Regions from separate parts of the Exiguobacterium sp. BMC-KP genome, predicted to be linked through region 1. Evidence: riboswitches for the same ligand, from Rfam matches in the RefSeq annotation. Region 1 holds a riboswitch; each other region holds the start of a gene.

Region 1 (7,310 bases):
CGGAAGGAAACATTTGAATCACTCCTTTACATAAAAGAACGTATGTTCTTATTTTGATTTTCTTTGACTATAGCATGGTCTCAAAGTGTCTCAAAATAAAAACTGTTGAAAAGAGGGGGAATTCATACGATTTACCTTCATGTAAACGGAGTTTGATACACTAGGATAGAGAAAAAAGGGGGAATCTCTATGAAAGAGACGATTATCCGTTTACCAGAATTACCGAAGACACTTCAGACAGAAACATTCGATCAAGTTGAAATCGATGATCCGTATCTTAAAGGAGCGCGTTATGAAAAAGAGTCGATGCCGAATGAACTGACAGAACGCGTCGATGCCTATCAAGTCTGTTTTCAAAATGTCTCGTTTGCGAATCTCACCTTTGATCGTGGTTCGTTCGAAGACGTTCGGTTCGAGCAGTGCGATTTAACAGGATGTCACTTCCAAGAAACTCGTTTTCACCGTGTATCCTTTGTCGGATGCCGCATGACAGGAATACAATTCGAAGATTGTACATTGGATCATCTGACGATTCAGGAAGGACTTGCGGATTATGCACAGTTCATTCGCAGTACGGTCCGCCATCAACACTGGACCGAAACGACGATGAAGGAAGCGCAGTTTTTCGAAGTGAAGGCGATGAATTGGAAACTCGACACCGTCCGACTCCAGGATAGTCAATGGATTGAAACGCCGTTAAAAGGTCTCGATTTTCGGCAGGCGGAACTGTCAGGGATCACCGTCGATCCACGCTTTTTACCAGGTGCTGTGATTACAGAAGAGCAGGCGGTCGCCTTTGCTCGATTATTAGGTCTTGTTATTCCATAACAAAAGAAGTCCTTTTTTCGATGGATGATTCGAAAAAGGACTTCTTTTCATTAGAGCTACTATTAAAATGACATCGTTTCACCATCATCTGGAATCAGGAAATGAGCAGAAAGGTGGAAAGCAGCTAAAAAGTCAGCAATCATATCACGCCGCAAGAGACAATGGTTGACGGACTCGAGATGCGAGACGACAATCGTTGCTTCCGCTGCTGCTTCGTGTACCGCAAGGAGATCGCGCTGCGACATCGTGATCGGTTCTCCCGTCAGGAACTGGGCAGCCCCACTGTTGACGACGATGATGTCTGGCGTATGTTGTTCGATCGCGTGCGCGACCTCATCACACCAAATCGTATCACCTGCAATATAGAGCGTCGGTTCGTCTGGATGAGTGAGGACAAGTCCAGACACACGTCCCATCCGTTCACCGATTTCCCCGACGCCGTGTCGTCCGCCTGTTCGGTGAATTTGAATATCGCCGATCGTCACACCGGAATCGAAAGAAGAGACGTTCGTGAAGCCGGCTTCTCGGATTTGCTGTGCGTCCTCTTCTTGCTGTGCATAAAGAGGTAAGTGCTTAGGTAGAAGCTGCTTTGCGGCATCATCGAAATGATCAGCATGCAAATGGGTGACGAAGATGGCGTCAGGATCGAGCAGTGTGTTGACATCGACCGGTAAGTCGACGAGTGGGTTGGCGACAGCATTCGGTGTCTGTCCAAACGGAGGCAAACTGCCTTTATCGCCAAGAAACGGATCGATCAGTAAGACTTGATTGGCATACGTGATAACGAGTGTTGCATTGCGAATTTGTTGAATATCCATTAGGTTCATCCTCTCTACATGACTCGGATTAACTATTCCCCATCTGGCATTCAATGAATCCTATCGCAAGCGTTTCTCCATCGCCATGACGTCGACATATTCGCCGTTTAATCGCCCTTGTTCCTTAAACGTTCCGACAATCCGGAAGCCGGAACGGATATAGAGTTTTTGTCCGATTTTATTGAACGGGAAGGTGAAGAGGATCAGCTTATGCATCTGATGATCACGGGCATGTTGTTCAATCTTTTCAAGCAACCGTGTTCCAATCCCTTGTCCGCGATGAGTCCGGGTAATATAAACCGAAATCTCACCGACTGTCGCGTAGACAGGACGCGGATTGTAAGGGTCGAGGGAGATGAACCCGAGGACACCTGTTTCATCTTCAGCGACATATCCGGCATATCGCTCCGTTCGTTCCGCAAACCACTGGGTCATGAAGGATAAGTCCTTTTGGTCGGTCTCAAGCGTTGCGATCCGATCTTCGATGCCTTCATTGTAGATGGCGAGAATCGCTGGTAAGTCGTGTTCCGTTACGGGACGAATATGCATGACGCTCACTTCCTCATCGCTTTTCCTTCATTATATCGGTTACGTGTCGATGTAGTGATATGTTTGTGAGATAAGAAAAAGCGGCGATTCCCTTCCTATAGAAGAAAGTCGCCGCTTTTATCGTTATTAAGAGACCGTTGACGTCTCGTTTTCATAAATCGGAACCCAGCCGTCTGTCGTGACGAAGATTCGGACGGCGACGACTTTACGATCGTCTTGAAGCGTAAAGTAGTGGCGTGTGTTGACGGGAACGGAAATCAAATCACCGGGATTGAGTTCGATGTTGTAATAACCGACTTCCTCATCCTTGATGGCAAAGACACCGTGACCGCTGACGATGAAACGAACTTCGTCATCCGTGTGATGATGTTCCTTTTGGAAATTGACGAGCAACTCATCAAGATTCGGTGTCGTGTCCGAAAGCGAAATGATATCAGCTGTCTGATACCCACGGCGCTCTGATACATCCTTGATTTCTGGAGCAAACGTATCGAGAATCGTTTGTTTGTCCGTATCCGTCAGTGTGAAGTTCTCGACGAGATGCGCTGGAAGTTTCGAGACGTCCCATTGTTCGTAAAGAACACCGCGTGACGCGAGGAAGTCAGCGACTTCCGTTTGATCCGTATACCGTGTGTTTGTTTCTTGGAATAAGACTGTTGCCATGAGATGATTCCTCCTTTTAGTAGATGGATTGACGGCATGATTGCAACGTCAACGTATAGTTGAATAAAAACTCGAAAGCTTCGAGGTGTTTCTTTGCTTCAAAGGCAGTCGGTGCCCAGACCGTGATCCCGTGATTACGAATCAGAACGGCGCCACTACCTGTTGTGACGTGCGGCGCAAAAGCAGCAGTAAGCGTCGGAATGTCAGCGTGGTTCGGAATGATTGGTACCGTGACCGTTGCATCTTCTTCCCACTGTCCGAGTGCCTTAATGATTTCCTGCCCGGAAAAAGTGACGCTTCCTTGGTCGCCATAGAGTTCCGAAATGACGTTGTTCGCAATCGTATGGACATGCAGGGAACATCCGGCGTCCGTCCGATTAAACACTTCGACATGAAGCAAGGTCTCAGCAGAAGGACGTCCGGGTTGCTCACCAATCAATTGACCGGTCGCATCGACATGGACGAAGTCGTCAGGAGTCGTCTGACGCTTATCTTTTCCGCTTGCTGTGACGAGGAATTCGACCGGAACATTAGATGTCCGGATGGCGAGGTTCCCACTCGTACCGGGGAACCAGTCGCGTGCCGCGAGCTCTTGTTTAACAGCTCGTAGTTCTTCATAACGTCGCATGAATGTCATGTCGTCACCTCCGCTCGTGCTAAATCATGAACGATATCGTGAAACGTCTCAAAAGGCGTATAGGAAATATCGTTTTCTTCACACAACGCGATCAGATAATCACGGGCATAGACACAATCCGCTTGTTTCGCGAGTTCGAAGTCCGTCACCGAGTCGCCGATGACGATGATGACGTCACCGTCTTTACGTAATGTACGGGCAACGGACGTTTTACAACAGCCACACCCGTTCGTGCAATGGGCATCGCAGGCGTTTGGCCAATCGATATGGACGAATGGACCACTGAAATCGGCGACGTTACAGTAAATCTGTTCTTGTTCAAGGAATGGCGCTAAGATCGGTTCGACGAAAAAGTCCATTCCACCACTGACGATTGAAAAATCGATTCCTTGACGACGACTGTACTGAAGTAACTCTGAGAAGCCGTCTCGAATCACGGCACGTTCTAACAAGAAATCAAGATAAGCTGTTTTACCGTCGGACGGTAAGAGCGCGAACATCTGCCCGACACCACTCTGAATCGATAACGTTCGGTCAAGCACACCGCGTTTCAACGGTTCGAAGGCATCAGCTGGTGCAAAGGCCTGCATGAGCGCGATGATATTATCCTGCGTCGTCACCGTACCGTCGAAATCACAAAGAATTCGTACAGTCATGACTTGATCCCCCAAGCGTCGAGGGCAATCCGTAGTTCTTCATGGCGAGATGCTGCCGTCGATAGGGATTCATTTGCGAGCGCTGCATCGAGTGCTTGACGGAAAGCAATGACACCAGCTGCTGCACCTTGCGGATGACCATGCACGCCACCGCCGGCGTTGATGACGGAATCGATCCCGAAGTCGCGAACGAGTTGGGCGACGAGTCCTGGGTGAATACCGGCTGAAGGTACTGGGAAGATCGCTTTCGTCTGACCGATGCGGGTCGCTTCGACCGCGATGCCACGGGCGACATCCTTCGGTAAAGCGACATTGCCGTAAGGTGACGGGAATAACGTCAAGTCTGCTCCGGCAGCGCGCGGTAGTGTACCAAGTAAGACAGGAGCTGCAACACCATGGTTCGGGCTCGCGATCAACGCGCCACTATATGCTGGGTGATTAAAAATCGGAACAGTAATCTCCGGATCACTTGCTAGTTCACGTAAGACGTCGAGTCCGTATGTGAAGGTATTCAGTAAGAAAGCGGTCGCTCCAGCATCAATCAATCGCTTAGCTTGATCCTTGAGCGTAAAGACGGGACCACTAAGTGTGATCGCATACAACGCACGTTTACCGGTCCGGTGGAAGTGAGCGTCGATGACCTCACGTCCGATGCGTGCCCGGTCAATCGTTGGTGTCAATGGGTTATCGTATAGAATCTCATCGTCTTTGACGAGATCGATTCCACCGGCAAGTTGTCCTTCGAGTTGATCGCGGAGGAACGATAGATCGCGTCCGATGACGCCTTTGAAAATACTCATCAACAAGGGACGATCTTCGACACCAATCAAGGAGCGGACCCCTTCGATGCCGAACTTCGCACCTGGAAAATCTGGTGTGAACGTATCGGGTAACAGCAATTCCGTTAACTTGATTTCACCGTCGAGTGAGAGTTTGCCGAAGACGGTCGTCAGAATCGCGGAAAAGTCACGCGACACGTTATGTTCTGGGTAACGAATCGTGATATATCCGTTACCGTCGCGCTCTTCGGTATGTACGACTTCCCCTTTGAACGAGGCAAGTTGTTGTTGTTCAAGATGATTCAGCTCCGTCCAAGAACCGACCGTCAAACCAAGCGCGAGTTGTTCAGCGCGTTGCTCGAGTCGATCACGGGCAGTCAATTGATAAGTAGCAGTAATATAAGCCATGTCTTTCCTCCTTCAACAAAAAAATGGTCCCTTGTCAGCGACAAGAGACCATGAATGATTCGAACGTGGACTCTTATCGGTCAGCTTAGTAGCTGCAAGAATTAGCACCGTGCCAAAAGGTCGGTTGCTGCGACATCGTAGGGCTTGTCCCTCCGTCTGCTCTTGATAAGAATTGGATGAAATTGTGAAATCTAATTGCAATTTTTACATGAGAGTCACGACTTGTCAAACTATTTTTAGAAAATTTATTTTTTTGAAAATACTCTTTCTATAGATGGCGTGAAAACAATGTCTGTTTCTCCTCGATTTTAGTTTGACAGCAGGGAAGTTGATTGCGTAAGATTCAAATCAATATCACACACGACAACTACATACGACTCTTATCGCGAGTTGGCAGAGGGAATTGGCCCGATGACGCCGCAGCAACCGACCACTAGGCACGGTGCTACATCCAACAGACGTTTCGTCTGAGAGATAAGAGGACGCAGTGACTTTCCTGCGCCTCTTTTCGATGACGAAAAGAGGCGCTTTTTCGTGTACCACATAGGGGGAAACTGACATGACATACAAAGCATTTACAGAACAGGACGCGATTGATCGTGTTCGGACACTCGGACTGATCGGAAACGGCCCTGTCGAAGCAGAAGAAATTGGTGACGGGAATCTTAACCTCGTCTTTCGGATTCGAGAAGGCGAACATCGGTTGATTTTAAAACAAGCATTACCGTACGCAAAGGTCGTTGGGGAAAGCTGGCCGCTATCGCTCGAGCGAGCGTGGATTGAGCAATCTGCACTCCGTGAATTCGCGCGACATGCCGTACCATTCGTACCACGTGTCTTTCATGCGAGTCATGAAGAAGCGTACACGGTCATGGAAGATCTTTCACATTTAACGATCGTTCGGAGCGGACTGCTTGCAGGTGAACAATATCCGTTGCTCGCAGAACATATCGGTTCCTATCTCGCCCGGACTTTATTCCATACATCGGACTTTGCACTTGGTCCAGTCGAAAAGAAACGCGTTGCCCGAACGTATTACAATCCAGACTTGTGCGACATCACAGAAAAACTGATCTTCACGGATCCGTTCCATGATGCGGAGACGAATGAGATTGAAGCCGGGCTTGAAGAAGAAGTAGCGCATCTTTGGGCAGACGACACACTCAAACGCGAAGTCGCGAAACTTGAAGCCCTTTTCATCACAAAAGGCGACGCTTTGTTGCACGGTGATCTACATACAGGAAGCATCTTCGCCTCGGCAACGGAAACGAAAGTCATCGATCCGGAATTTGCCTTTTATGGGCCATTCGGATTCGATGTCGGACAATTCATCGCCCATCTATTCTTTGCGGCATATCCGGATTACCCAGCACTTCGTGATGCGCGAATTCGAGACATCGATACGTTCTGGCTGACATTTGCTTCGACGTTCCGTGCCTTATGGGAACGGGAAGCGGTCGAACCGTTCCAGACATCGGGACTTGTTGATGATGTGCTGAGCACGATCTTGCAAGATGCACTTGGCTTTGCAGGGTGTGAATTGATTCGGCGGACGATTGGTCTTGCGCCAGTCGCTGATCTAGAATCAATCACTTCAACAACGGAACGTCTGGAGCAAAAACGTCACGCCCTCCGTTTAGGCTCCGCTTTAATCAAGCGCCGGACGGAATGCCGAACATTTGATGATTTACGAAACTTTGACGTAACGGAGGAGTTAAGCCGATGAGTACATTCGTCCAAAGTATTCGTTATGAAGACCGTGTCTTGACGATTCTCGATCAGACGCGTCTACCACAGGAAGAACACTATGAAGTGATCACCGACCTTGCGCAAGCGGTCGAGGCGATTAAACAACTACGCGTTCGGGGAGCACCTGCGATCAGTTTATTCGGTGGCTTTGTGCTCGTTCAGGAAGCGTACCGGCTCGAAACGTCGCTTCCGGTCTATAAGCAGGCCTTGCTTGAGACATCAG
Region 2 (7,310 bases), on a different contig from region 1:
CCGTTATTGACAGGTCCGCCGATGACCCAGTGGTCTTCGGTCAGGGCGTAACAGAACGTCCGTCCTTTTTCATCGGTCTGCGGTCGATCAATGATCGTCCGGATAGCACCGCTTGTTCCGATTGTGATCGCAATTTCCCCCTTGCGAATCGCGTTGACACCTAAGTTAGAAAGGACACCGTCACTGGCACCGACTAAAAATGGTGTATCAACGGACAGTCCCATTTGTCGTGCATAATCGGCATTCAGTCCGGTGCATGACGTCGTCGTCGGTACAGGTTCCGATAAATAGCTCGCATCGATTCCGGCGACGTGTAACGCGCCCGTATCCCAGGCTAATTCATGAATATTGAAGAGACCTGTTGCTGAAGCGAGAGAATGATCGATGACATATCTGCCGAATAGTCGTTGGAAAACGAATTCCTTGATCCCGATATATTTTTTCGTCTGAGCATGGAGTTCCGGACGATCTTCGACGAGCCAACTGATTTTACTGAGCGGTGACATCGGATGAATCGGTGTACCGGTCCGATGATAAATCGACAGACCGTACTGTTCCTTAATTTTGTTCGACCATGCTTCACTCCGACTGTCCGCCCACGTGATACAGGCAGTCAATGGTTGGTGTTGTGCGTCCATTGCAATCAAACTGTGCATGGCACTGCTGAATGCGACGAACTTCGGTGGCATGCTCGGATGACGTTTTGTGATCAAGCGGATCGATTCGAGTACGGCATCAAAAATTTCTTCCGGATCTTGTTCTGCCGTCGAACGATTCGGCGTATGGAGTGGATAACCGACATTCGTTTGTCCGATGACCTCTCCTTTTGTCGTAAATAAGACCGCCTTCGTGCTCGTCGTTCCGATATCGACGCCTAACATGTATTCAGTCATGTGAATCGACTCCTTTCGACATCATTTGTTGCGTTTTCCAGAGATCTTCGACTTCCTGGACATCATCAAAGTTCTGATGCAAGGAAGCGACCATCCGTTCACGATCTCCTGTCTCGATCGCTTCGATGTACAGGGCGTGGTTCGCGAGGATGCGTTCGAAGTCTTCGATGTCTTCCTCGAATCGTACCCGCATCGATAGGAGGATGAAACTTTCCATGACCGGTTTAAGGTTTTGCCAAATCATACTGACATACCCGTGGTCAATCGAGCGAATGATTGTTTCGTGAAACAGCACATCTTGGAATGAAAATTCATCGGCATCCTTATATTTAATAGCGACCTTCATCATTTCGAGAATTTTGCTGAGTTCACGAACGAGCTCCGATCGTTCGATCTTGACGAGTCGCTCAAAGACGAACGTCTCGATGAGCAGCCGGACATCATAGATTTCCTGGATATCGCGCTCGGATAAACCGACGACGACCGCCCCCATCCGTTCCAATCGAATCAACTGTTCGGATGCAAGGATCTTTAACGCATCACGGATGGGTGAGCGACTAACGGAAAAGTCAGAGGCTAACTTGTTTTCAGATAAAATGGTACCGCTTTCAATACTTCCTGAAATGATGCGCATCCGTAGCTCGTATGCAACACGATCGCCAGCGGAAGCTTTTGATAACCATTTCAAGGGATATAACAGTTCTGACATGGAATCACCTGATTTCTAAAGTGAGTATACTTGTATACAAGTTAGTATAAACGTTTTTTTCTGAAATGCAAACGCTTAACTTAAATTTTAGTGATTCAAGCAGGAATCAGGAAAATCGTTTTCGATATGTTAGGGTGAAGAAGTAAGTGACGTGTAGAACAAATAAGGAGGAGATCGTACATATGCATATTTTAGTCGTAGGTGCAGGGGCAGTCGGAGGATATTTCGGAGGTCGTCTTGCTGAAAAAGGTGAACAGGTGACATTCCTCGTTCGTCCGAAACGTTATGAACAGCTACAAAAAACAGGACTGCAAATCACTAGTCCTCACGGTGATATCACGATCACGCCTCAGTTAGTGACGCACGACATGCGACCGGATCATACATTCGACGTCGTCTTGCTTTCGACGAAGGCTTATCACTTAGATGACGTATTGAAGGATCTTGCGCCATTCGTTTCGGAGGATACATATATCATTCCGTTATTAAACGGGATGCAACATATTCGCCGGTTAACAGAAGTCTTCGGAGAAGATCGAGTGCTCGGTGGTCTTTGCTTCATTGAATCGACGCTTGATACAGAAGGGCGTATTGTACAGACAAGTCCGTCACACCGGCTGTTATTTGGTTCACGGATCGGTAAACCAACAGCTCGTCTGGAGGAAATTGCAACACGTTTTGCGAAAGCAAAGGCGCCGATGGCGTACTCAACGCACATCATGGATGACATGTGGCAAAAATATCTGTTCATTTCGACATTCGCTGGCGTGACGACACTATTTCGCTCTGCCATCGGTCCGATTCGGCAAGAACCTGTCGGGCGTCAGATGATCATAGACGTCATGAAGGAATCGAAACAGGCAATGGAAGAACAGGGTGCGGTCTTCAATGATGATGTAGAAGCTGTACTGATGAAACAAATGAATGCAATGGAAGATAAGATGAAATCGTCGATGTTGCGGGATATGGAAAAAGGTCAACGAGTAGAAGTTGATCACTTTTTTACTACTTTACTAAAAACAATGTCTCAACGTCATCTTCAACTCATCGAGTCAAATTTAGGAATCTATCAAAAAAATCAAGAAATGCATGTTGACTGAATTATCTGCATTCTGATATGGTTAGGAACAATTACATACTTATCCAGAGAGGTGGAGGGACTGGCCCTATGAAACCTCAGCAACAGGTCGAAAGATACTGTGCTAATTCCTGCGGGTGCTGCACCCGATCGATAAGATTTCCGAATTGTCGACCGACGCATCCGTGAGGATGCGTTTTTTGTTTGAAATAGGTGGAATGAGGAGGAAATGGATTCATGAAAACGAGCGGGGCTTTTCGACGAAAGATGGAATCACGTCATCTGATCATGCTGTCGTTAGGTGGTGTTATTGGAACAGGATTATTTTTAAGTACGGGTTATACATTGGAACAAGCAGGGCGCGTCGGAACGATTCTGTCTTACTTAATTGGGGCCGTCGTCGTTTATCTCGTCATGTTAAGTCTCGGTGAACTGGCTGTACATATGCCGGAAACTGGTTCATTCCATAAATACGCGACAAAGTATATCGGACCCGGCACAGGTTATACAGTGGCTTGGCTCTACTGGCTGACGTGGACGGTCGCCCTCGGTTCAGAATTCACGGCAGCAGGCATTTTGATGCAGCGTTGGTTCCCATCCGTTCCTGTCTGGGTGTTCAGTGCATTATTCGCTACGATGATCCTTGGTATTAACGTTTTGAAGGTCCGTGTCTTTGCTGAAGTCGAATTTTGGTTCTCCGCTATTAAGGTCGTAACGATCATTGCTTTCATTTTACTTGGTGCAGGAGCCATCGTCGGCTTCATTCCACTGCAAGATGGTAGTCCAGCCCCATTCTTTTCTTCGTTAACCGAAGGTGGATTGTTCCCGAATGGCGCTTTCGTCATCTTCATGACGATGCTCGCAGTGAACTTTGCTTACTCGGGCACAGAATTAATTGGTGTAGCAGCGGGTGAAGCAGTCGATCCGAAACGGACGATTCCGCTTGCAATCCGGACGACGATTCTACGATTGGTTCTCTTTTTCGTTGGTACGATCATCGTATTAGCCGTCTTGTTGCCAACGGAAGGAAAGGGCGTACTCGAAAGTCCATTTGTAGCCGTATTTGAACGGATCGGTATTCCCTACGCAGCAGACGTGATGAACTTTGTCATTTTGACGGCGATCTTATCGGCAGCGAACTCGGGACTTTACGCGGCCTCACGGATGCTTTGGTCGCTTGCGAACGAACGGATGATTCCGCGCTTCTTCGCCCAGGTGACGCCAAGCGGAGTTCCACTTCGAGCTGTATTGTTCAGCATGCTCGGTGGAGGACTTGCCTTGCTGTCTAGCATCTATGCAGCAGGAAGTGTCTATATCGCGCTCGTCTCGATTTCCGGACTTGCTGTCGTCGTCGTCTGGATGAGTATCAGCGTTGCGCAATATCGCTTCCGGAAACAATTCCTCCGCGAAGGGCATACGGTCGACGAATTGGTCTATCGTACACCACTGTTTCCATTCGTACCGATTGCAGCCTTCGTTGTCTGTTTGATTTCCCTAATTGGGATCGGATTTGATCCGACACAACGTATTGCTTTGTACTGCGGTATTCCATTCATCGTGATCTGTTATGTCGTTTATGCGTTCACGAATTCTTCTCAGAAACGGAGTGTTGAAGATGTCCCGAATCAAAAATCCAGTTGACCAACGATTACAGAAAGTTCCCTTCCTGATTTTAGATGGAGCGCTTGCGACCGAACTCGAACAAAAGGGATTTGACCTGAACGATCCGCTCTGGTCAGCGCGTCTCTTGATCGAAGCACCAGAACAGATTGAGCGTGTCCATAACGATTACTTCGAAGTAGGTGCCGATGTCGCGATCACCTCAAGCTATCAAGCAAGTATCGAAGGGTTCAAGCAACGTCACATCACAACCGAGGAAGCAGAGAAACTGATCCGACAAACGGTCACTCTTGCGCAAGACGCACGGACGCGTAGCGGAAAGAATGCCGCACTAATCGCGGGATCTGTTGGTCCTTATGGTGCCTACTTAGCAGATGGATCTGAATATCGCGGTCATTATGGTGTGTCAGCTGATGTGCTAGAAGCCTTCCACAGACCGCGGATCGAAGCATTGATTGAAGCGGGTGCGGATCTGCTGGCGTTCGAGACGATTCCGTCACTTGAGGAAGCTGTCGTGTTGTTCCAGATTCTCGAAGCGTATCCGGAAGTATCTGCTTGGCTGACGTTCTCGCTTCAAGATGCGACGCACATCAGTGAGGGAACACCACTTGCGACATGTATCGAGACGATCGGACAACATCCGCAACTTGCAGCGATTGGTGCAAATTGTTTTCCGGCATCTTACGCGACCGATTTCATTCTTCATGTCAAAGCATTGACGAACGTACCGATCATCGTCTATCCGAACTCCGGCGAGGTTTATGATCCGGTCGCGAAGACATGGTCGGGTACGAATCAGTGCACATCGTTCCAAACTGTCGCAAAGACGTGGTATGAAGCTGGGGCACGATTGATTGGCGGTTGTTGCCGGACGTCACCCGAACATATTGCGCAAATTCGTTCGGTCTGCCGAGTTTCTCAAACATGATGAATGATGGACGAAAAAAGAACGGACGCGAAATCAATCGATTTCGCGTCCGTTCTTTTAGATAAGGTGTGATTCCGTTACCGTTCGCGCAAGGCGCGATTGAATTGTTGCAACAGGCGTCCGAAATCTTCCGCATCATCCGAAGGCCAATCCGTCAATAGACGTTCGATGCTCGCGAGACGCGCTGTTCGATAAATCGTGAGTTCTTGTTGTCCTTTATCCGTGATGTGATAGAAGAAGGCCCGTCCATCCATCGGATCTTTTACTTTTTCAACGAGTTGTTTCTGATCGAGTGCCGCTGCTTGGCGACTGACGGTCGAAACATCGAGCTGAAGTTCGCGGGCAAGTGTTTTGACACCGACGTTGCCGGAATCTGATAGTTGACGCAGTAAGAGATAGGAAGCACGATCCAAATTGCGATTGTCTGCCGTCGCTGTCGTTAAGCGCCGGATCAGAATCGCTAACTCCAATTCAATGGTTTCGAGTGATTGTTGAGACATCGGGTATCTCCCCTTTCGAAAAGTCTCTCTGTCCCTCATGATTACCCAATGTGGATAAGCTGTCAATGCGAAAAGCAGGAGGCTTGACAGAGTTGTAGTTGTATTATACAATCATTTTTGTTCTTTTAATTGTATCATACAACTTTAGTAGATGAGAAACGAACGACAAAGGAGAATTCAGATGAAAGCTTATGAGTCGATGAAACAAGAGGTCATCACAGTAAACGATACAGATCCGATTCGTACGGTCATCGAACGATTCATTCAATCTGGTATTAGCGGCGTACCCGTCATCAATGCACAGCAGGAGGTCGTCGGGTATATCAGTGACGGAGATATCATGCGAGCGATCGGGAAACACAAGGACATCATCGTCGATACATTCTTATATGTAGATGTTATCAAAGGAGACGAAGAAGATTATGAAGATCGGATTCGTCATATCTTGAATCGATCTGTCATGGAACTGGCACGCCGGAAGGTCGTAACAGCGGACGCTGACACAGAAATGGAAGAGATTGCAGCGACACTCGGCGCAAAACGAATTAAAAAACTTCCGATTCTCAAAGCAGGACGTCTTGTTGGAATCATCAGTCGAGGCGACGTCATTCGCCATTCGTTTAAACAATTTATGTAACACATTCAATAGAAAGAAGGGACACTATGGCACTTGCTGAAAAAACAACTACGCTTGAGCCGGAAACGGTATTAGCAGAAAGCAAACACGGATTATTCCATCAGCCAGTTGCTGTCTGGGCAGTCTTTTTTGCCAGTATCACAGCATTCATGGGAATGGGGCTCGTCAATCCGGTCTTACCAACGATTGCCGAGAATTTAGAAGCATCCAAAAGTGAAGTAACGCTCTTATTTACAAGTTATAACGCTGTCATGGCATTCGCGATGTTAATTACAGGCGCGATCTCATCACGGATTGGTCAAAAAGGAACATTGATGCTCGGGATCGCTGTCATCGCAACTGTTGCTGGTTTCGCTTCACAAGCAGATAGCATTTGGACACTCGTCGCGTTACGCGGTGGATGGGGACTTGGGAATGCTTTGTTCGTAGCAACAGCGCTCGCTGCGATTGTTTCCTTATCATCCGGTGGAACAGCAAAAGCTATTATTTTGTACGAAGCAGCGGTTGGTCTTGGGATTTCAATTGGACCACTGTTAGGCGGAACGCTCGGATCGATTACATGGCGCGCCCCGTTCATGGGTGTTGCGACAATCATGGTCATCGCGTTTCTCGTCTTGCTCTTCTTGATGCCAAAACCAGCAGCATCTGCTGCACCGAAACAGAAGTTATCATTAAAAGCACCGTTCCAAGCGATGAAGCATCGTTCGCTGCTGACACTCGGAATCGTTGCGGCACTTTATAACGTCGGTTTCTTTACAATCATGGCTTATGCACCGTTTGTTATGAAATTACCAGCTAAAGGACTCGGATTCGTCTTCCTCGGCTGGGGTATGTTACTTGCGATCACATCAGTCTTGACAGCTCCGAAATTGAAACAATGGTTCGGAACAATCAAAGCGATGGTCATGATGTTGGTTTTATTCGCGATCTTACTTCTGTTGATGG
Region 3 (7,310 bases), on a different contig from region 1:
TAATACCATTTGAAAGTTTTGCGTATTGCATGTGTTACTCCTCCTCATAAAACATAGTTTTAGATTTGCTCGTTTAGTTTAGCATGAACGAACGAAGACGTCCGTTTCCATGCTCATGGAGAAATAGAATGCGGTAAAATAGAAGAGAATTCATAAAATCTGACCGTATGTCAGAAAGAGGGGGAGAAAAGATGGCTCAAAAGAATAAAAAGTTATCAAAGGGAGCTTGGCTCAGTATTGGTGCCTTGTTGGTCACACAAGCAGTTAGTCTGTTTCTCAGTGCTCGAAAGTCAGGACGTAATCCATGGGTTTGGGGAGGAGCTGGACTCGTTCAATTTCCACTTCCGGCAATCGCCTATTTGATTTTAGAAAGACAAGCAAAGCAGAAAAAATAATAAAAACAGGTCCGATCATGACGATCGGACCTGTTGTCGATTAAGAAGAAATTTTTTCTTGCTTCGTCGATGTCTTTTTCATGCGTGGGAATCCGAAGAAGATGGCGATTGATCCACAAATGAAGAGTAGGAACGGATAGAACAGATACGGAATCAGTTCAGGAGAAGCCGTCTTCGTCAACTCCGCTGCAATCAAAAGCTGTGCTCCATACGGGATGATGCCTTGAATACCACAAGAGAAGATATCGAGGATACTCGCCGATTTCTTACGATCAACTTCATACGTATCTGCTATTTCAGCTGCTAGTGGTCCAGCGACCAAAATCGAGATCGTATTGTTTGCCGTCGCAAGGTTTGTTGCGCTGACGAGTGCTGCCATACTGAATTCAGCACCACGACGTTGTGAAATCTTGCGTGTCAGCGTCTCTTTTAAGAAAGCAATTCCGCCGTTGAACGTAATCAAGCTGACGAGACCACCCATGAGGAGTGTCAAAATTGAAATCTCAGCCATTCCTAACATCCCTTCGGACATCGAGAGGACGAATCCACTTAAGCCGAAGCTACCGTCGATCATACCGATGATGCCGGTGAGTAACGTACCACCGATGAGAACAAGAATGACGTTGACGCCAAAGATCGCTAGTACGATGACGGCAAGGTACGGAATCAATTTATAGAACTCGAATGCTTTTGCTTCGACGACGTCACCAGAACCAGACACGAATGCGAGTAGGATGACCGTCAAGATGGCAGCCGGGAGAACGATCATGAAGTTCGTTCGGAATTTATCGCGCATGTTCGTTTTTTGTGTCCGAACGGCAGCAATCGTCGTATCGGAAATGAATGACAAGTTATCTCCGAACATCGATCCACCAACGACAGCTGCCGCTGCGATGGCAACATTGATACCTGTCGCTTCATGAATACCGAAGGCGATGGGAGCAAGTGCAGCAATCGTTCCAGTTGATGTTCCCATTGCCATCGAAATGAAGGCGGCGATGATGAACAGACCACTCATGAGGAGCGAGGGAGGCAAGAACGTCAAGGCAGCATTAACGGTTGCATCGATTGCACCGATCGCTTCTGCAGTACCAGAAAACGTACCGGCTAATAAGAAGATGAAGACCATGATCATGATATCAGGATTCCCGGCACCAGTCGCAATCCGTTCGACGGTCTGGTTGATACTCCCTTTCGTTGTGATTGCAGCAAAGATTAAAGCGATCAAAGCGGCGATAAGAATCGGGAATTTGTAAAAGTCGTCATAAAAGATTCCGGCACCGATAAAGAGGACCAGGAATACGACGAGAGGAAGCAGTGCCCATTTGTTAGGCGTAATCGTTTCATTCATTGTTGACACCTCGTTTCTCAAAAATACAAAAAAAGACCCCTTCGCAAGAAAGAAGGAGGTCTTTATAAAATAAAGACGCTCTTCTTATCTCTCAAGCTTTCGCTTGCTGGATTTGGCACAGTACGAATCAAATCGTCCGCTGCCGAAACATCATCGGGCCAGTCCCTCCGTTTCTCGCGATAAAAAGAAGTCATTCAATTGTTGTAAAACACGTTTCTTACCGTACCGCATTGAGTAACGCGTGTCAACTGTACTTTACTGAAGTGCTTGTTTCAATGTCTGGACGTTTTCTTCCATCAATTTGAAATAAGAACTGTTTTGTTGCGTTTTCGTGACCGACTCTAGGTTATGAATCGTCACGGATTCAGCTCCGATTTCTTTTTGGATGACGCGCGCGACCTTCGGGGAAACAGTCTCTTCGAATGCGATATATTTCAAATCATGCATGCGTGCTTCTTTCACTAAAGCAGCCAGTTGCTTTTGTGAGGGTTCATCGGAAGGAGAAATTCCGGCGATTGGAAGTTGCGTAAATCCGTACCGTTCTGCAAGATAACCATAAGCGGCATGCGTGACAAGCAATTCTTTTTTCGATCCGTCAGCGACGGCTTGCTTGAATTGTTCGTCTAACTCATCAGCTTGTTGGTCGAAGGCTTCTAAGTTTTTCTCGAATGTTGCTTTATCTTTTGGTGCTTCTTTTGATAGAGCAATTGTAATCGAACGTGCCATTGCTTTCGCGTTGATAGGATCGAGCCAGACGTGTGGATCATATTTTCCATGATCATGTCCTTCTTCTTCATGCGCATGTTCATCCGTTGCGTGATCATCATGTCCTTCTTCTTCATGAGCGTGAAGCGTAGCATCCGATTCTAGTAAGGTAACGTCTTTACTCGTCTCAATGAAACGGACGTCCGTGCCTTTTAAGCTCTCTTGGATTTTTTTCGAATACGGTTCGAGTGTCGTACCTGTCAAGAGGAATAGGTCACCTTTAGCGATTTCAGTGAGTTGCTTTGAGGTGGGTTCATAAGAGTGAGGGTCTGCTCCAGGTGGGACGATCATCTTGACGCTGACTTGATCACCGCCGATTTCACGAGCAATAGCAGCGGTTGCGAACGTTGATGTATAAACTTCTGTCTGTTTGTTATTTGAAGTCGACGAATCGCTGTTTGAGCCGCAAGCTGCGAGGAGACTTGCACTCGCAAATGCGACCGTTAGAGCGGGAATGACTTTTTTCATTATGTGTTACCTCCGTTTTTAAAACGTAATTGTTCCGATTTGGACTTTTTCACTATAGCGGAACGTACGGGAGGCGTCAAGTAGGAATACCGAGACGTTCGACTTCTTTTAAAACGGGGTAAAAGAGTAATAAAGTGAAGAAACTGGTACGTCTTATTGGAGGTGATCAAGTGAAACGTGAAACTGCATGGCTAATGGGGGGAGCTGCATTATTGACGACGGCAGCAGCGGGAGCAAGCATTTGGAACAATTATGGGGCACTGCTTCGATGGACTGAACCCGCCTTGCCACTCACAGAAAAACAACTCGCACCGCGGACGCTCACCTACAAACAAGTGGGAGACCGCACCTTACAACTCGATCTCTATTATCCGCCAGGAGAAGGACCGTTTCCGGTCGCAATCTACGCGCATGGTGGCGCATTCGTTCGTGGTGAGCGCGAGGACATGTTCTGCTTTAGCCCAATCGTTGATCGCCTACTTGAACTCGGAGTTGCCGTTTGTAGTATCGATTATCGTTTGTTCGAAGACGGCAGTTATTTTCCGGATAACTTGGAGGATGTACGGGATGCGCTATGCTTTTTAAACAAGGAAGCAGAGGATCTCCGTATTCTAAGAGGACGAATGATGGTATGGGGAGACTCAGCCGGAGCTGCACTTATGCTGACGACGGCACTTGCTCCAACTGCTTTCGTCGGGGAGCGCGATGAAGGACACATGCCATTGATCAGTGGTGTCATCGCTTTATATCCACCGACGAATTTTTTATTGTTTAATTTCATTCAGACTTGGATCGCTCACATTAAGTTTTATAAAGGTGGACGGGAAGAATGGCGCAAACTTATGACCCACGTTTCACCCGTGACGCATCTCTCATCAGACGCCCCACCAATCATGCTCCTGCATGGCAAAAAAGATCCAATCGTTCCCTTTTCACAAGCGCTCCATTTCGTTGAGAAGGGAGCCGATGTAGGAGCGGATGTCCGTTTGTTTTCTTTTCCGAATGGTACCCACTCACTTGCTAGTTTTGCACAGACCGAAAATCCATTAAAGATTGAGCGACTGCTCGAACGAATTGAACGATTCACCTGTCAGGTGTTGTTATTGCCACCGCGACAACTTTCAAGTGAAAAACATGATACAATCAGTCATATTTCTTGAATGAAGGAGACAGAGACATGACTGAAATTTGTTTAGTGCGGCATGGTCAGACGGATTGGAACTTAAATGAACGGATCCAAGGAAGAGAAGATATTCCATTGAATGCAACAGGAAGAAGACAAGCGGAGCTAAGCGCCGCTTATCTAGCAAATGAGGAGTGGGATGTCTTATTAGCAAGCCCGTTATCGCGTGCCGTTGAGACAGCTGAAATCATCGGTCGTGCTGTCGGATTGACGATCACAGCGACGGATGACCGACTCGTTGAACGCGAGTTTGGTGCAGCTTCCGGTGAGCCGGTCGCAGCGATTTATGAAGCGGTTCAAGCGAACGATACGAACCTCGTTCCGGGTCTTGAGACGGAACAAGCGATTCAGGACCGCGTGTTCGAAGCGTTACAGGAAGTGACGCGAGTGCATGAGGGCAAACGCATCTTAATCGTTTGTCATTCACATACGATCAAGGCAGCCTTATCATCGATTGATGAGACGTTCAGTTACCGGACACCGTTAAAAAACGCGTGTGCGAATTATATCCACTATACGGATCACTATACGATTGATCGAATTAATGTAGCGGATCACATCACGGATGAAGTTGAGAAACCTTAAGAAATCGGTGCTTCCGGATGTTCTGCTAAATACTGTTTGAATGTTTCCTTCGCAATGCTCGTAATATGCGCGCCACGTTTTGAACGACGATCCTTGTACTCTTGGACGAGCTCCTCGCCGGCGAATCCGTCCTCGACGACTTCGCGTAAGATTGATTCGGATAAATCATTCTTCATCATGACCATCTTACCGGTGAAGACATACGAGACGTGTTCGCTTAAGGCAGTCCGTTCAAGGGGCGTGACGATCATCGCAGCAGGATCATTATCAGGTCGTGAGATCGTGATTTCAATTAAAGCACGTAAATGTTTTGTGAACAATTCATCGACGATTGGCTGATCGCTAGAGGGTACGACGATTTCTGCAACCCATTGTGCTGTCTGTTCGGTGCTGACCGTCAACCCGTCCTGAATGGCGACAGGAATCGTTGTATCGCGCCCGGATTCATCCATTAAAATGCGTAATGTGCATAATTTAAAGGTTTTCATGAAAAAATTGCCCTCCCTTGATCGCTTACGATTTTTCTACAGTATACCGTGCGGAATGTGGGACGGGAAACTTTTCCTGACGAAATTCGTATGAACTATGTTTAAATAAGACTAGATACTACTAACAGGAGGATCGTTCATTATGCCGCAAGTACTCATTGGAATATTAGGAATCCTGGGTATCGTTTTGCTTGCCCACCATATCATCATGTATTGGCATGCTGAACCGACAGACCGCCCGACGCTTGCATATCGCATTGCGCTCCTGATTGCCTGTTTGCTACTCATTAGTGGAAGTGATCATTTAATCAGTATTTTTTACGCGGATTCCTTAGCCGAATTCGGTCAACGCATAACGTATATCGTCTTCATCGGAGGTGCACTTGGCTTCGCGTGGTACTTTCGTAAGAAGATGGAACAAGCGCCAACAGAAATGACACCTGTCGGAAACGAAGCAGGATTGACATGAGAAAAAGCGCCGTTCGTCCTGAGGGAGGAGGAACGGCGCTTTTTTGTGTCTTATTTTAAACCACTCGCGAGTCGCGTATCGCGAATCATGTCGAGTTTTAACTTCCAAAGACGGTCGCTAAAGGTCACAGCATAGATTTCTGGCAAACGAAGGCGTTTGTATTCTTCCCACAGACGTCCAATCTGTGTTTCGTGGAAGTGGCGGCTCTCTTCGATTGTTGGAACCGTGTAGATCAACTCGCCGTCTTTAAAGATTGGTTCAAGCAACCGCTCGACTTTGAATTGCTCGACGCGGTTACGGAACGACGGGTCCCGGACATCGATTAAATCAACAGCTTCGAGTGTCGATGGATCTTCATCCATCAACGTGACGTAATCGCCTTTGAACTTATCTGTCACCGGATCGATGATGCGGTAGACTTCTTTGATATGAGGCGTTGTCGTTTTCGCTTTGGATGAGGATACTTTAATGACAGGAATAAGTTCGCCCTCTACTTCACGCGCGACGAGTTTATAGACCATTCCGAGAGCTGGTTGTTCGTAAGCCGTGATGCCACGTGTCCCGACGAGGAACGTGTTGGCTTGTGCGCCTTGAATCCGTAAGTCTTGGATGACGTATTCATCGAGGTCACCTGATAAGACGATGTCGACTTCTGGGAAGCCGGCTTCGTCAAGCATGTTGCGGGCGCGTTTTGACAAGTAGGATAAGTCACCAGAATCAATTCGGATGCCGCGGAGTTTGTGTCCTTTTGCTTGTAACTCTTTAGCGACCGTGATTGCATTCGGAAGACCACTCTTGAGCGTATCGTACGTATCGACGAGTAACGTCGCTTGATCCGGATAATGGGAAGCAAATGTTCGGAACGCCGTCAATTCGTCATCGTGGAATTGAATGTCGGCGTGCTCCATCGTTCCACCACACGGAATGCCGAAGTCGCGTCCTGCTGAAGCAAGGCTTGTGACGTCAAAACCAGCCAGGTACGATGCACGTGTTCCGAAATAAGCCGCATCGATCCCTTGGGCGCGACGTGCACCTGCTTCAAGGAACTTCGCACGGGGAGCCGATTGCCGGATGCGTGCGTATTTCGTCGCGATGAGCGACTCGTGATTCGCGATGTTCAAAATTGCCGTTTGTAGGAGTTTCGCTTCAAAGATTCGTGCTTCGATTCGAATCAGCGGTTCGTTCGGGAAGACGATCTCGCCTTCTTTGACACTTGAAATCGAGCCATTAAATTTGAACTGACGGAGTTCATCCTTGAATTCATCCGGAAAGCCAATCATCTCTTGCAAGTACGTGATATCTTCTTCCGTGAAACGGAGTGTTTGGATATACTCGATGATATTCTCAAGACCTGCAAAGACGACGTAGCCTCCTTCGAACGGATTTGAACGATAGTAGACATCAAAGACGGCACGTTCGTTATGACGTCCTTCTTTCCAGTAGATATACATCCATCGCGGTAAGTATAGATCGGTATGGAGTGCAAGATTACGTTGTAACATGACGGACAGATCCCTTCTTATTCGCCGACGACTTCTGCGCCGATCGATTGTTTAAAGTGTGTGAGAGCCCAGTCGTGACCTGTCGCGTTAAAGCTTGCGACAGC

What was found. Region 1 has a riboswitch for S-adenosylmethionine ahead of mtnK (S-methyl-5-thioribose kinase). Riboswitches for the same ligand answer to the same signal wherever they lie in the genome.
Positions count from the first base shown of each region.
Region 2: another riboswitch for S-adenosylmethionine. It lies ahead of ADM98_RS01905 (amino acid permease); the one in region 1 lies ahead of mtnK (S-methyl-5-thioribose kinase).
Region 3: another riboswitch for S-adenosylmethionine. It lies ahead of ADM98_RS02755 (Na+/H+ antiporter NhaC family protein); the one in region 1 lies ahead of mtnK (S-methyl-5-thioribose kinase).

Region 1 is NZ_LGIW01000014.1:282,630-289,939, forward strand. It holds gene ADM98_RS05365 (Y-family DNA polymerase) at 1-13, opposite strand, end outside; gene ADM98_RS05370 (pentapeptide repeat-containing protein) at 190-828, shown strand; gene ADM98_RS05375 (MBL fold metallo-hydrolase) at 891-1,646, opposite strand; gene ADM98_RS05380 (arsinothricin resistance N-acetyltransferase ArsN1 family A) at 1,707-2,195, opposite strand; gene ADM98_RS05385 (1,2-dihydroxy-3-keto-5-methylthiopentene dioxygenase) at 2,322-2,858, opposite strand; gene ADM98_RS05390 (methylthioribulose 1-phosphate dehydratase) at 2,875-3,495, opposite strand; gene ADM98_RS05395 (2-hydroxy-3-keto-5-methylthiopentenyl-1-phosphate phosphatase) at 3,492-4,151, opposite strand; gene ADM98_RS05400 (2,3-diketo-5-methylthiopentyl-1-phosphate enolase) at 4,148-5,338, opposite strand; SAM riboswitch class I at 5,409-5,510, opposite strand; SAM riboswitch class I at 5,716-5,819, shown strand; gene mtnK (S-methyl-5-thioribose kinase) at 5,898-7,064, shown strand; gene mtnA (S-methyl-5-thioribose-1-phosphate isomerase) at 7,061-7,310, shown strand, end outside.
Region 2 is NZ_LGIW01000012.1:68,495-75,804, forward strand. It holds gene gntK (gluconokinase) at 1-893, opposite strand, end outside; gene ADM98_RS01895 (GntR family transcriptional regulator) at 886-1,602, opposite strand; gene ADM98_RS01900 (ketopantoate reductase family protein) at 1,785-2,702, shown strand; SAM riboswitch class I at 2,739-2,840, shown strand; gene ADM98_RS01905 (amino acid permease) at 2,918-4,321, shown strand; gene mmuM (homocysteine S-methyltransferase) at 4,296-5,228, shown strand; gene ADM98_RS01915 (MarR family winged helix-turn-helix transcriptional regulator) at 5,306-5,728, opposite strand; gene ADM98_RS01920 (CBS domain-containing protein) at 5,910-6,365, shown strand; gene ADM98_RS01925 (MFS transporter) at 6,392-7,310, shown strand, end outside.
Region 3 is NZ_LGIW01000012.1:244,158-251,467, forward strand. It holds gene ADM98_RS02745 (aldo/keto reductase) at 1-31, opposite strand, end outside; gene ADM98_RS02750 (hypothetical protein) at 192-395, shown strand; gene ADM98_RS02755 (Na+/H+ antiporter NhaC family protein) at 436-1,746, opposite strand; SAM riboswitch class I at 1,828-1,932, opposite strand; gene ADM98_RS02760 (metal ABC transporter solute-binding protein, Zn/Mn family) at 2,002-2,979, opposite strand; gene ADM98_RS02765 (alpha/beta hydrolase) at 3,150-4,139, shown strand; gene ADM98_RS02770 (histidine phosphatase family protein) at 4,157-4,747, shown strand; gene ADM98_RS02775 (YwpF family protein) at 4,744-5,235, opposite strand; gene ADM98_RS02780 (hypothetical protein) at 5,378-5,704, shown strand; gene ADM98_RS02785 (nicotinate phosphoribosyltransferase) at 5,755-7,206, opposite strand; gene ADM98_RS02790 (cysteine hydrolase family protein) at 7,224-7,310, opposite strand, start outside.